Sporocytophaga myxococcoides: one gene and its partner. The protein of the gene in region 2 interacts with the protein of the main gene of each other region in a pairwise test. Links are inferred from orthologs where the notes say so. Each region holds a gene or a part of one and is shown on either strand. Other genes may lie near its edges.

The links. Proteins that work in one complex are often made in the same cells at the same time.
Region 1: the proteins of sucD (region 2) and sucC interact in binary tests that used the Escherichia coli proteins (3 or more experiments, as listed by UniProt). The link is inferred for Sporocytophaga myxococcoides from one-to-one orthologs.

What each region holds. Positions count from the first base shown.
Region 1 is NZ_BBLT01000016.1:63,422-69,654, reverse strand. Bases 2,585-5,370 are described here. They hold sucC (ADP-forming succinate--CoA ligase subunit beta), read left to right. Parts: upstream 2,585-3,273; coding sequence 3,274-4,467; downstream 4,468-5,370. Other genes in these bases: MYP_RS24235 (hypothetical protein), read left to right, coding at 4,726-5,160; MYP_RS24250 (ABC transporter ATP-binding protein), read right to left, coding at 2,585-3,094. In the rest of the region: MYP_RS24265 (RecQ family ATP-dependent DNA helicase), read right to left, coding at 1-552; MYP_RS24260 (RNA polymerase sigma factor), read right to left, coding at 647-1,153; MYP_RS26855 (hypothetical protein), read right to left, coding at 1,233-1,364; MYP_RS24255 (RNA polymerase sigma factor), read right to left, coding at 1,683-2,189; more of MYP_RS24250, read right to left, coding at 2,444-2,584; MYP_RS24230 (BRO-N domain-containing protein), read left to right, coding at 5,620-6,233. UniProt on the Escherichia coli protein: Succinyl-CoA synthetase functions in the citric acid cycle (TCA), coupling the hydrolysis of succinyl-CoA to the synthesis of either ATP or GTP and thus represents the only step of substrate-level phosphorylation in the TCA.
Region 2 is NZ_BBLT01000001.1:72,909-81,126, reverse strand. The notes cover bases 2,830-5,631. They hold sucD (succinate--CoA ligase subunit alpha), read right to left. Parts: upstream 4,774-5,631; coding sequence 3,886-4,773; downstream 2,830-3,885. Other genes in these bases: MYP_RS00330 (DUF6089 family protein), read right to left, coding at 4,894-5,631; MYP_RS00340 (chalcone isomerase family protein), read left to right, coding at 3,278-3,847; MYP_RS00345 (cupin domain-containing protein), read right to left, coding at 2,830-3,187. Outside these bases: MYP_RS00365 (hypothetical protein), read right to left, coding at 1-420; MYP_RS00360 (hypothetical protein), read right to left, coding at 441-944; MYP_RS00355 (substrate-binding domain-containing protein), read right to left, coding at 1,064-1,918; MYP_RS00350 (hypothetical protein), read left to right, coding at 2,186-2,710; more of MYP_RS00345, read right to left, coding at 2,702-2,829; more of MYP_RS00330, read right to left, coding at 5,632-5,808; MYP_RS00325 (YciE/YciF ferroxidase family protein), read right to left, coding at 5,959-6,456; MYP_RS00320 (replication-associated recombination protein A), read right to left, coding at 6,561-7,811; MYP_RS00315 (DMT family transporter), read left to right, coding at 7,932-8,218. UniProt on the Escherichia coli protein: Succinyl-CoA synthetase functions in the citric acid cycle (TCA), coupling the hydrolysis of succinyl-CoA to the synthesis of either ATP or GTP and thus represents the only step of substrate-level phosphorylation in the TCA.

The DNA.
Region 1 (6,233 bases), on a different replicon or contig from region 2:
CGGCCTGAAATCATATCCCCATTGAGAGATGCAATGCGCTTCATCTACTGCAAGGAGATTAACTTTCATTTTTTTCACTCTTTGAATGAGCAAATCAGAGGATAGCCTTTCAGGTGCCAGATATAAAAACTTTACCTGGTCATAGATGCATCGGTCCAGAATGACGTCAATTTCATTAAAAGAAAGTCCGGAGTGAATAGAAAATGCAGAAACACCTTTTTCTCTGAGTCTTTCCACCTGGTCCTTCATTAAAGCAATCAAGGGAGAAACCACGATACAAAGACCATCCATTGCGAGTCCTGGCACATGGAAACAAAGCGATTTCCCACCACCTGTCGGAAGCAAGGCAAGAGTATCCTTCCCATTCAAAACTGAGGAAATAATTTCTTCCTGAAGTGGTCTGAACTGAGAATAGCCGAAGTACTGGAATAATATTTTATGAATATCCTGCAAGAATACAATAACAATAAATAAATGAAGTATTCTAAAGGATAAAAGTAATTTATAAGAGTAATATAAAAAAATAAAACCCAAGGCAGTTCTTTTTCTCATACTGCAATCATTTGAATAAATGATTAGATTTCCTGAAATCAGAACAGTAGTGAATAAAAACAACCCTTGGGTTTTACGAAGTGTTATTTGCGTTTTAGTATTGGTATTCTTTCAAAGATTCCATAAGGTTTTTTCTAGCGACGTGGATCCTGTTTTTGACTGTTCCCATTGGGATGTTTAGGTGGTCAGCTATTTCGTTGTATTTAAATCCTTCATAGTGCATCATAAAAGGGATTCTGAAGGTTTTGTCCAGCTTATTTATTGCTTTGTAAATTTCTTTAGAAGCAATATTGCTGGCGCCCTGGTTGAATGAAATTGTACTGGAAACATTAAAATTATACCCCTCGTCAATCGGATCAACCAAAGTGTTTCTTTTATCAATTTTATGGTAATTACTGATAAAAGTATTTTTCATGATAATATATAACCAAGCCTTAATATTAGTGCCAGACTTAAATTTAGTTCTGTTTCTTAAAGCTTTAAGAATAGTATCCTGAATCAGATCATTTGCATCATTATGATTATGTGTAAATTTTAACGCAGGTATTTTCAGAGATTTTGATGCCGTATACACTAACTCATTAAATTCGACAGCTGTCATAAGTTCTTTTGGTTAAGGTTATTAATGTTCTTTTGTAAGGTTATTTTTTTTGACCTGATTGTCACCGATTCTATTCGGATTAAATGTTATATCTCCTTTTAAAGAGTGCTACTTTAATTTGAAGTGGACTTAAATAGGCTTCTTTCTTTTCTGCTTCTTCAGCTTTGATAATGTCTTTTTCCTGTTTGATATTTTTTTCTATTATTAGCATTTCCTTGTTGTGATTATTATGTAACAAATGTAGTATTTTTTACACTTTTTAAAAACTATACAATCATTTTTATTAGTTTTTAAACACCATATTTCTCCCCACATTATCAACATTACCATGTTAATTTACTGTATATCAACAAAAGAGTTTAAAAAAATTAACACTTTTAAAACTTTTATTACAGAAAACAACCAAGAAAAATAAATGTAATCATTATACAACTTTAGATAATATTAAAAATGTAATATTTAAACTTGAATTAAACAAAAAATGCCAAACTAATCAGCTTGGCATTCCTTAATCTCAATTCAGTAAGTTTTAAATTTTATAATCTTTAAGCGCACTCATTAAAGTTTTTCTTGCAACGTGAATCCTATTCTTCACCGTTCCCATAGGAATTTTTAACTTTTGAGCAATCTCTTCATACTTAAATCCGGAAAAATGCATCATAAAAGGCTCGCGGAATACTTTATCCAGCGAATTAATTGCCTTATTTATCTCTTCCATTGCAACATTAGCAGTACCATCATTATATGTAATAGTACTTGGCACATTCAGAGTATAATCATCATCAATCGGATCTACCAGGCTATTTCTTTTATCAATCTTATGATAATTACTTATAAAAGTATTTTTCATAATAATATAAAGCCATGCCTTTATATTAGTCCCTTTCTTAAACTTGGTCTTATTTTTTAATGCCTTAAGAATGGTATCCTGAATAAGATCATTTGCATCAGCCTGATTATGAGTAAACTTTAAAGCAGGATATTTTAAAGATTTAGAGGCTATATAAACTAGGTTATTAAATTCAACAGTATTCATCGCAGTAGTTATTAAATCAAATAATTCACTTTAAATATTTCAAAACTCCAATTTTATTACACTCATTCCTACACACTAAACCCATGTAATAAAATTTTGTTATTTAAAGTAAAACAAAAATACAACTACCCTTAAAATCAATAAAATACACAAAAAAATTATAAAAATAACAAAAACCAAAAAGTAATTAAATTATCAGATATAACAAAAAAAGCTATTTTTTATTATTCATATCTATCAAAAAGTACACTCATTTAAACAATCTTCCCATCTCTCATTTCAAGTTTTCTGTCTGCACTTTTAGCAAGCGATTGATTGTGTGTAACGATTACAAAAGTAAGATTAAACTCATTTCTAAGTTCGAAGAATAACTTATGCAGCTCTTCTGCATTATTTGAATCTAAATTCCCACTGGGCTCATCCGCAAATACTATTGAAGGAGAATTAATAAGAGCTCTCGCAACACTTGTCCTTTGCTGCTCCCCTCCGGAAAGTTCGGATGGCTTATGATTAAGTCTTTGAGACAATCCAAGTCGATCAAGCAACTCCTTTGCCTTCTGCTCCACTTGTTTTTTATCTCTTTTACCTATATATCCTGGCAAACAGACATTTTCAAAACAAGAAAACTCAGGAAGCAAATTATGAAACTGAAATACAAAACCGATATGGTTGTTTCGGAATAAGGCAAGCTCCTTATCACCGATTTGATTCAAATTAACACCGTTTATAAATAATTCTCCCTTATCCTGCTTATCAAGTGTTCCCAGAATATGCAACAATGTGGTTTTACCGGCCCCGGATGCCCCTACCACAGACACAATTTCTCCTTGTTTAATCTGTAAATCAATTCCCTTTAAAACTTCCAGGTGGGGATACCCCTTATAGATATTTCTTGCTTCCAGCATCATAATTCAACTCATTTAGACTTCCTAAAAACAAATTTATATCTAAAAGGATTAAAAATCCCTCTTTTCTTGAAATTAAAAGCCAAAAATGATAGATTCGTGCCGTTCTTCCGATAGATGGGAATACCCTGAAAGAAAAGAACATCTGTGGTGTTAAACTTTTAACTATTTATTTACTCATGAATATACATGAATATCAAGGTAAAGAGATTCTGAAAAAATACGGTGTTCGTATACAGGAAGGAATTGTTGCAGAAACAGCTGAAGCAGCAGTAGAAGCCGCTAAAAAACTAAACCAGCAGACAGGTACCGAATGGTATGTTGTAAAAGCGCAAATTCATGCAGGTGGAAGAGGAAAAGGCGGCGGAGTTAAATTAGCTAAAAACCTTGATGAAGTTAAAGATCTTGCGGGGAAGATCATCGGTATGAACCTGGTGACTAAACAAACTGGTCCTGAAGGCAAACATGTTCACAAGGTTCTGATTTCTCAAGATGTATATTATCCGGGAGAAAGTAAACCAAAAGAATACTATATGTCCATTCTATTGGACAGAAATACAAGCAAAAACCTTATTATTGCCAGCACTGAGGGTGGAATGGAGATTGAAGAGGTTGCTGAACATACTCCTGAAAAAATCATCAAAGAGTGGGTTGATCCACGTGTAGGTCTTCAAGGGTTTCAGGCGAGAAAGATTGCTTTCAAGCTAGGTGTTGAAGGTGAAGCTTTCAAAGAAATGGTAAACTTCATCCAGGCTTTATATAAAGCTTATGAAGAAACTGATTCTGCAATGTTTGAAATCAACCCTGTATTAAAGACTTCCGATAATAAAATTCTTGCGGTTGACGCAAAGGTAAACCTTGACGACAACGCTCTATACAGACATAAAGACCTTGCCGCTCTTAGAGATCTTAACGAAGAAGATCCTTTGGAAGTAGAAGCTTCAAACTCTGGCCTTAACTATGTAAAACTTGACGGAAACGTCGGTTGTATGGTAAACGGTGCAGGTCTTGCAATGGCTACTATGGACATCATCAAGCTTTCCGGTGGTGAGCCTGCGAACTTCCTAGACGTAGGTGGTGGAGCAAACGCTCAGACTGTAGAGGCTGGTTTCAGAATCATCCTGAAAGATCCAAATGTAAAAGCAATCCTTATCAATATCTTTGGTGGTATCGTTAGATGCGACAGAGTAGCTAATGGTGTTGTAGAAGCTTACAAAAAAATTGGTGATATCAAAGTTCCAATTATCGTAAGACTTCAAGGAACAAACGCAGAAGAAGGCGCTAAGATCATTGAAGAGTCTGGTCTTAAAGTATTCTCTGCAATCGTTCTTAAGGATGCAGCTGCTAAAGTAAAAGAAGTTCTTTCTAAATAAAGACAAAAGTATCAACGAGGAGTGGGTTCAAAGAACTCCCTCCTCTTTCCTTTTTTTAGCACCCGTAGTTCAATTGGATAGAATGTCAGATTCCGGTTCTGATGGTTGGGAGTTCGAACCTCTCCGGGTGCACTAATTAATTCAGCTATTTAGCCTATTTTTTTAAAGGGCTTTTTGAGTTAAAAGTCGAGTTTTACTTACACAGATATTATAGAGTAAGTTTTTATACTTTTCTATCTCATTTTCAATCCAAAATAAATGATCGATTTCAACAAAACACCATTAAATAACATAATTACAGGAGTGAGTTTTTTCTCATTGCCTATTTATGTTTTCTTTTTCCTCTTTGTTTTTAAACGTGAGCTTATCACTTCAAATGATTTAGTAACTACCTTATTAATTTCTTCTGGAGCTGCACTGCCTTTCATGTTAGTTAATTTCATTTCAATGTCATTAATGGCTTATAATTTTAACACAGACAAATTCCAAGGCATGTTGATTACTGGAAATATATTTGGTATAGCTTTCTTTTCACTCCCTATTTTACTGCATATTTTTTATCCAATCACATTTACATTTGCAGTTAGAATAGTTGTAATAGCCCAACTTTTATGGTTGGGAATAACCATTATTGCCAACTTATCCGCAAGTGGTAAGAAAGAAGAGAAACTAGAACCAACCGGACAAGAATAATTAAAAGCTTCCTACAGCTTATTTAGAAGACCGATCAAAGGTTTAGAAGACCGATCAAAGGATATTTTTTTAAAAAAAATAGATTCCCGCCAATAGAACTTCAATCCCCTACTCATTATAATTTCCTTTCAGATTTTTAATGGTCATCTATATAGCAAATGTATTTTCTCCAGCTTTGCTTTTAGATATCTTCCTGTGAGATTAGTAGTTTTTTTTATTTTTTAAAACTCTGTGAATAACTATGAGGATAACTCAAGGGAAACTCAACTAAACGACTAGTAACCAACAGATTAATCTAGGTCGTTTTCTATATTATCAACCGCTAGAAAATAGGCATTAATTGCACAAACAATTTAGATTTTGTATTTTTATGCCAGGTAATAAAAAAGAATGGACCTGCTGATTTGGCGATCAGAGGTCCCCAGGTAATTAAAAGTTTTGCTTTACACAAATGTTAATATGTTACAAAGTAACACAAACTACACACAATTGTCAAGTGCTCAAGGAGCAATTCGACAAAACTCAACCAAAGAAGTTAATAATCAGCTAACTATCTTTGAATATCACAATTCAGGCGACTTCATTAACAATGTTCGGACCATTGAAATAGAAGGTCAACTTTGGATAATTGCCAAGGATGTTTGTGATGTTTTGGGCTTACAAGATGTTTCTAAGTCTTTGGCGAGACTAGATGAAGACGAAAAGCTGATACGAAAATTATTCGTATCAGGTCAAAACAGGGACGTTTCCTTGATTAATGAGTCAGGATTATATTCATTAGTTTTAACATCGAATAAACCTGAAGCTAAAGCCTTCAAAAAATGGATAACAAATGAAGTTATTCCATCTATAAGAAAAACGGGAGAATACAAACAAAAGCCTCATACCCCACTTTTTGTCCAAAGATTTCATGAAAATTATGATCGAGTTGATCAAGGATATTTTTCAGTGATTGGAGAATTATTTATACGGGTTTATGGAAAACTAGAGGCGTTAGGCCATGTAATTCCTGACCATAGTAAAGAAGGTAAGGAAATTAGAATGGATGTATCTGTTGGCAAATCCTTCCCTGA
Region 2 (8,218 bases):
AGCAAACTGAGGAGAAAGATTATTTCCTGCTCCATCATTATTTGCTGCAACAATATATTTATTAGTTGCTTTGGTAAAGTTAAACTGAAATCTGGCTCTCACAGCAGTATGATCATCAAGAAGATATTTACCGGTAAAAGCATTAGCAATTCTTCCTCCTAAAACTGTATTACTGAATCCATTCGGATATTGAACTGACGGAGCAGGAGACTGATTATCTCCATGGAAGAAATTACCCAAGTAAAATAAAACTGGATCAGCTGAAAATCCAATAGCATACTCTCCTTTTTTAGGTAAAATCAAAACGCCTCTTTTAGATCTTAATTCAACATTTTCCTGGCCTCCCCCTGTTTCCTGCGCTGTCGTGAGCTTGCATGCTGAAATAGTCAACAATGCAACTAGGATTATTTTTTTCATCATTTTCACTTAAAAAAATCAGATTAAAAATCAGCCTTTACATAAGAATCATAAAACTCGGAATCCTGATAAACTATGGATCCAGCATAAACAAGTTTAGATACCACAAATGATCCAGGGTATTTATAAATCATTGCTCTTTCGTCTCCATTATAGTTTTGCTTTGCTTCAAAGTCCTGAGGGTAAATTGTTACTTTTACAGGTCTTCCATTTGCGTCGACATTGAAAGTATACTTTCCATTAACATCCGTTATTGTATTGTAGACGATATTAGGATAATTTTTATTGGGATCCGGATTCGCTAATAAATCTCCTGAATTAATAATAGCTTGAACTTTAACATTTGCCGCTGGTTCATAATCAGCAGTGTTAGTATTTAATTGTGCCTTCAGATATCCAATAATAGTAGCCCTTCCATTTGAAACAACAGGTCCATTATTATCATCCTTTTTACATCCCATCATCGTCATTCCTAGAAGTAAAGCCAAAGCCCCATCAATAAACAACTTCCTAAAATTTTGTTTCATGAATTAAAAATCAGTTTTGTTTGTTAAAAATTTGAATTATTTAAACTTAAAAGTTACCGGCAAAATTAATAAAATCAGATCATTCATTAATAAAAATACAACCTGTTTTAGCTGTAAAGTCAATATTTATAAACTAATTGACTGAATTGTTTTTTATGAGGAATTATATGAAGTCTATACAACCATTCCTGAATATGATCAAGAATTTTTTCGTCAATACCATTTTCAGTATTCCACTTTGTACTTTCAAACCACGCCTTTGAATCTTCTCTCTTCAATGAATATCGCTCAGAGACTAAATCAGGAGCTTCAGGATTTTGCATGAAAGCTTCTACAGATTTATTAACAATTTTAAAAAACGTAACCAATATGGAACCGTGTTTTTCAAGAAAGTTTTCTGATGCGGCAAATACAAAGCAGGGCCACGGAGTGAGTCGTTCCCCAAGTCTCCTGAATTCACCTGAATCAACTAAAGGTTTAGTCATATATTTTTCCCATAAAAAAATATCTGCTTTTTCTTCAGATAAAAAAGTTCTTGCCCCCTCGAGATTGCCAACAGCAACCATTTGACTTTCGGATAACTGCCAACCTCTTTGAGCTGCATCTACATAAGACATAAGATGAGAACCTGAGCCTTGCTTGCTTATCGCATACCTTTTGCCTTCCAACTGATCCACATCGACGTAGGGTGAATTTGCGAAAACATGAATTCCCCAGATTAATGGGCTCTCTACGTATACTTTCAGAATCTTAAGAGGACTTCCTTTCACAATATCCGCTGTGATTCCTTCAGTAAGTAATATTGCACAATCAATCTGATCTTCTTTCAGAGCTGAACACATTGCTCCGGTTCCTCCAGGAAAATCTGTCCATAAAAGATCAATGCCAGCTTCTTCAAATTTTCCACTTTGCTTAGCTAAATGTATAGGTAAATTAAAATGCTCGGGTACTCCGCCTAATCTGATGGTTATCATCTTTCAAGATAAGTTTGGACCCAAAGGTATTACCGGAAAATCACTATTGAAAGGTCAGGACAGAAAATCTGCTGATTTGTTTTAAAAACGAATAGCTGGACACAGTTCGATTTTTAGATAATGAATCTTGCGGTGAGGAACTTTTAAGTTTAGAGAAATAGCTAATTCCGACAAAGAGGGAAAAAACCAAAAGTAGTTTCAGCAGTTTCATTTTATAGAAATAAAGACCAATTAATATTTATGTCAATTATCCAACAGATGCCAAAAATGAAAAATTCCTTAATTTGGGCTTTTTTCTTTGTAGCACTTTTCTCATGTAAAAAACCACAGAAGAACACTTTTTCTGAGCATGGGGTTTCTTTTACCATTCCTGAGGGCTGGGTAATTACACAATCTGAAAATATTAATGACACATTAGGATTTTTCCTTACTTGTGAAAAGAAAGGGATGAATGAGAGTGGAATGTTTACTCTTAGCTGGATTAATCAGGAGGTGAGCAAAGAGGAATTTTTACTGCTTTTAAAGAAACAATTGTCCCAAAATTCTTTTTATAAAAACACAGGAATTCTGTTTAATGAAATTCAACCCATCAAAAACCTTGGCCATTTTCAGGTTTCAAGTACTGGATTTGTAACCCAATTATCAGGACTAAAGCATTCCGGAAAAATTGTTTGTTTTAATTGTAAAGGCAGAACGCTAGGCCTTATTTTTCAAACTGCTCAGGAAGATGAGGAGAAAAATAATACCGGTTTTGAAGAAATTCAGAAAAGCTTTGTTTGCAACTTACCTTGAAAGTTCCCTAATGATTGTAGTCTGCTCAGGAAAAAGTTTCAATAAATCTTCTCTTTTGGCAATCTCAAAATCATCAAACGAAAATCCTGGAGCTACCATACAACTAACAAGAGTATATCCTTCTCCAACTACTTTTGCACCAAACCAGGTATTTTGGGGTATAAGCAATTGAAAATGCTCTCCATTTTGTGCGCCTAGCTTATGAACCTCCAGCCCTTTCCCGGATAACATATAAATTTCTATAGAATTACCCTGGTGGTAATACCAAATTTCATCTGATTTGATTTTGTGGAAGGCCGAAAACTCTTTGTCTGTAAGTAAAAAATAAATGCTTGTGGCATAATTTCTGTTCCCTGAATAATCTCCTGGTAAGACCGATTCTGGAATTTCTGATTCACTTCTGTAAATTTCTCTAAAATATCCTCCTTCCGGATGTTTTTCCAGTTCAAGTTGGTTTATCAGTTCCTCTGCTTTCATAATTCAAATTAAATCAGAATTTTCCTTAAAAATCAAAGGAATAAACAAAATATCACTACTGCAATTATTTACTAAAACTGACTTAATAATATGAAAAAACTTCAGATCCTTTTTTTCATTGGCATTTTAATACTGACTTCCTTTAAAAGCCATGCTCAGACAAAAATTAAAGGAGTGGATGTTCCAGGTACCATTGAGACAGAAAAGGGCAAACTTCTGTTAAACGGAGCCGGAATTAGAACCAAATATATATTTGACCTTTATGTTGGTGCTCTCTATCTAAAGGAAAAAACTAAGGATCCCAAAGCTGTTATCAACCAAGATTCCCCTCAAGCTATCAGAATGTATATTATTTCGGATAAGATCACGAATAAAAAAATGGAAGAAACCATTAAAGAGGGTTTTGAAAAAGCTACAAAGGGTAATACTGCACCTTATAAATCTAAAATTGACCAGTTAATGGTGGCATTTAAGGAGGAAATCCACAATAAAGACGTAATTGATATCATCTATTTGCCTGGTTCTGGGGTAAAACTTTATAAAAACGGGAAATTAAAAACGCAGGTTGAAGGTCTGGATTTTAAAAAATTATTATTCACAATCTGGCTTGGAGATGAACCGGCAGATGAGGATCTTAAAAACAGGATGTTGGGAAAATAAAAAGAGAGGCTGTTTTAATAAAACAGCCTCTTTATGTTTTAAGCAGTTGCTTTGCTTTTTTGAAGCGCCTTAAGCATAGTCTCTCCAATATCAGCAGGAGATTCAACTACAAACAAGCCGCAATCTTTCATGATTTTCATTTTTGCAGCAGCAGTATCATCTGCACCACCAACGATAGCACCGGCATGTCCCATTCTTCTTCCTGCAGGAGCAGTTTGACCAGCAATGAAACCAACCACTGGTTTAGTACCATTTTCTTTGATCCATTTAGCCGCCTCAGACTCCATGCTTCCACCAATTTCACCGATCATGATGATGCCTTCTGTATGAGGATCGTCCATCAATAGCTTAACAGCTTCTTTGGTAGTAGTACCGATTACTGGATCTCCACCGATACCAATACAAGTTGATTGTCCCAAACCAACTTTAGATAGTTGATCCACAGCTTCATAAGTCAATGTCCCAGAACGAGATACTATACCTATTTTACCTGGCTTATGAATAAATGCAGGCATTATACCAACCTTAGCTTCTCCAGGAGTCATTACTCCAGGACAGTTAGGTCCAATAAGCGTTAAATTTTTTCCTTTGATATATTCTTTTGCTTTAATCATATCTTTTACAGGAATTCCTTCTGTAATACATATGATTACTTTTATACCTGCATCAGCAGCTTCCATAATAGCATCAGCAGCGAAAGCCGGAGGTACAAAAATTATAGAAACATTAGCACCTGTTTCTTTAACGGCGTCTTCAACGGTATTGAAGACTGGTTTATCAAGATGTTTAGTGCCGCCTTTACCAGGAGTTACTCCTCCAACAACGTTTGTTCCGTATTCGATCATTTGACCGGCATGGAATGTTCCTTCAGAGCCTGTAAAACCCTGCACTATCACTTTGGACTGTTTATTGACTAGTACGCTCATGAATCTTTAGTTAGATTATACCCCACAAAAATAAAAGTTTTTGGTTCTTATAAAAAAATCCTAAGCATAAAATACTTAAATCTTTAAAAAATGAAATTTCCTATATTCTTTTTAGGCTAACTATCTGAATTTTGGGCAATATATCTTACCAGGAATAATATAAATTAGCCTCAGAGAAACCAAGACATAACTATCAGGCCCTATTTTACTGCCCCTTTTGCTTCCTGGGGCTTTGGAAGTTGAATAAGAATATCCGGAGCCTGAATAAAAAAATTGCTCTTCCAGTGTATTATTAATAAAATCAATATCTCTTTTGGCTCCGTTGTATGATCCGAATAGAGATGCTGAGCGGTTCGACATTTGTCTGGACTGATCACTTTTTAACTGATCAGGATTAATATAGTTTCGACTTACATCATCCAGGTAATCAGTAGAAGTATAACGATATGTAAATTCCAGTTCAAGATCCCATTGAATTGCAAGCTTATATCGGAAGCCAAAACCAGCAGGAACAGAGAATTGGATATTTGAATATGACTTTCCTTCAGTTTGAAGTTTTCTTAGACTTACCCAATGATCCCTGTCATTTTTTGCCTTTGGATTATGATAGAAAACACCACCTCCCAGTAAAACATAAGCATTGTAAATTGGACGTTTTCTGTAGTGATCCGTATTTGGCAGCAAATCATATCTTAAAGTAAATGACAATTCTTTTATATCATTTCTAAAATGAAGATTTCTAAGATAATCAGCAGATTCAAGTTTTTTATCTGAAGCTAAAAAATCATCTCCTAAAAGCCTAAACCATAGGAAGTCGAATTCATAAGAAAGTCTTGGATAAATTCTTTTGTTAAAGCCAAAGGATAAACCTGGTCTAATGGTACTCAAAGTAGATTTAATATCTCCGTTAGCATAACTCCCAGCTCCTCCTATGACAATCGAATGATATTTACATCTGTAATTATAAGGTTGTGCTCTCACTGATTGGATAGCAATAAAGAACAACGACAAAAAAATGTATAAAAAGTTTCTCACGAATTTAACTGAAACTAGACGTTTTTAACGCTCATTACCTTAATATAGAAATTCGCATTTAAGTAAACAGAATTTATTGCAAAAAATAAAAAATAATCTTAAAAAGGTTGAAATCATATCCTTATAAATTCAACCTTTTCATTCTATTGATTAATAATGCAATAATGCTTTTTGATTAATCATACCTTTTGCAAGATTGGTCAACTCTGCATCATCTTCTTGTTTTTCATCCTTTATTTCATGAAAGACATTTCCAATATTGCCATAATCCAGGATATGGGCAAATGTTGCAACAGTGCCATAACTTGCAATTTCGTAATGTCTTGCCTTTTGAAGGCCAACAATCAGAGCAGCATCCATCACATTGTCATCTTCAATATCCTTAAAGTATTCTTTTATCTCGCTTAATAAGCCTCCCATCACAGGACAAGTTTGTCCCAATGGATCAACGTCTATTTCTTTTGCAATCATCTCCAGTCTTTCCTTGTCCTTTAACGTGGTTTTCAAACTTTTTTCAAAAGCCTTTTTTAAGTCTGGATTAGAACTGCAATCTATAATCTCCGGCAAAGCTTCTGCCAATTGGGTTTCTGCACTATATAGATCTCGAAAGAGGTCTATATAGAGATCGTCAAAACTTCTTACCTTCATAATCTTGAATATTTTACTCTTAATAAATTAACAAATATTGAAGATTCTTTAGTGCAGACAGATAATTCTTTTAACCTTTAATGCTAAAAATTAGCAGGAATGGTTTAATAACCATACTTGGTTTTCCACAGTTTTTTCAGCCTGGTGCGGAGTTCATTTTCTCTGGCATTGTTTCCAGGCTCAAATAATTTTCGTCCCTTAATTTTATCTGGTAAAAACTCCTGCTCTACAAAGTTATTATCATAATCATGTGCGTATTTATACTCTTTCCCATAACCTTGTTCTTTCATCAATTTGGTTGGGGCATTCCTCAAATGAATGGGCACTGGCAAATCTCCTGTTTGTCTTACCAATTCATGAGCTCCTTTGATGGCAGCATAAGAGGCATTGCTCTTGGGTGAAGATGCAAGATAAGTAACACATTGAGAAAGGATAATATCAGACTCGGGGTATCCAATAACCTGAACAGCCTGAAAGCAGGTAGTAGCCATCACAAGAGCAGTAGGGTTAGCATTTCCTATATCTTCTGAAGCAAGTATAACCAATCTTCTCGCTATGAATTTTACATCCTCTCCCCCTTCTATCATTCTTGCGAGCCAGTAAACAGCGGCGTTTGGATCACTCCCTCTTATTGACTTTATAAAGGCGGAAATAATATCATAATGCATCTCACCTTGTTTGTCGTATAAAGCAACTTTCCTCTGCGCTATCTTTAAGACGACTTCATCCGTAATTTCGACCGGTTCTTTATCACTTAAATTATCAACCACCAGTTCAAACAAATTTAACAACTTCCTGCCATCACCGCCGGAAAGATTGAGCATTGCAGCATATTCCTTTATTTCAATTTTTTTTTGTTTCAAAAGGAAATCCTTCTCCATGGCCTGAGATAACATGCCTTTCAACTCTTCCTCTTCTAAGGTTTTAAGAGTATAAACCTGTGACCTTGACAATAGAGCACTATTAACCTCAAATGAAGGGTTTTCTGTTGTAGCACCGATCAGTGTTATTATCCCTTTCTCAACTGCATTTAACAGGGCATCTTGCTGGGATTTATTGAACCTGTGAATCTCGTCAATAAAGAGGACTGTCTTACGGGTACCTTTGGCTTTTTCGATTACTTCTCTTACATCCTTTACGCCTGCACTAATAGCACTAAGTGTAACAAAAGGAGTCTTTAACTGAGCTGCAATAATATTAGCAAGTGTAGTCTTACCCACCCCAGGAGGTCCCCAAAAAATCATAGATGGAATAGATCCTGTCTCTATAATTTTTCTTAATACAGCACCTTTCCCTACAAGATGTTTCTGACCTATAAAATCATCAAGGCTAGTAGGTCTTAGCCTTTCAGCCAATGGTTGTCCGGAAGTATATTTATTTTCTATGATTAAACTGAGTTTAGGAAATCAAAATTTGAAAATTTTCTTATGTTTAACAAATTAAAAAAATTTCCGGTTTATCAACGAAACAGAATTTTGAAGCAGGATTTAAAATCTCATGGGTTGTTATTATTGTCAACCCTTATAGCAGGAGCTAATTATACAATCTCAAAATTTGCAACCCCGGAATATATTGCACCTTCTGCAATTATCTTACTGAGAATCATTGCAACAATTCTTCTTTTCAATGCACTAGGGTTATTCGTAAAAGAAAAAATAGATTTATCTGACAGGAAAAGAATTTTCCTTTGTGCACTATTCGGTGTTGCGTGCAATCAGTTACTGTTTTATAAAGGCTTAAGCCTGACTTCTCCGATCAATGC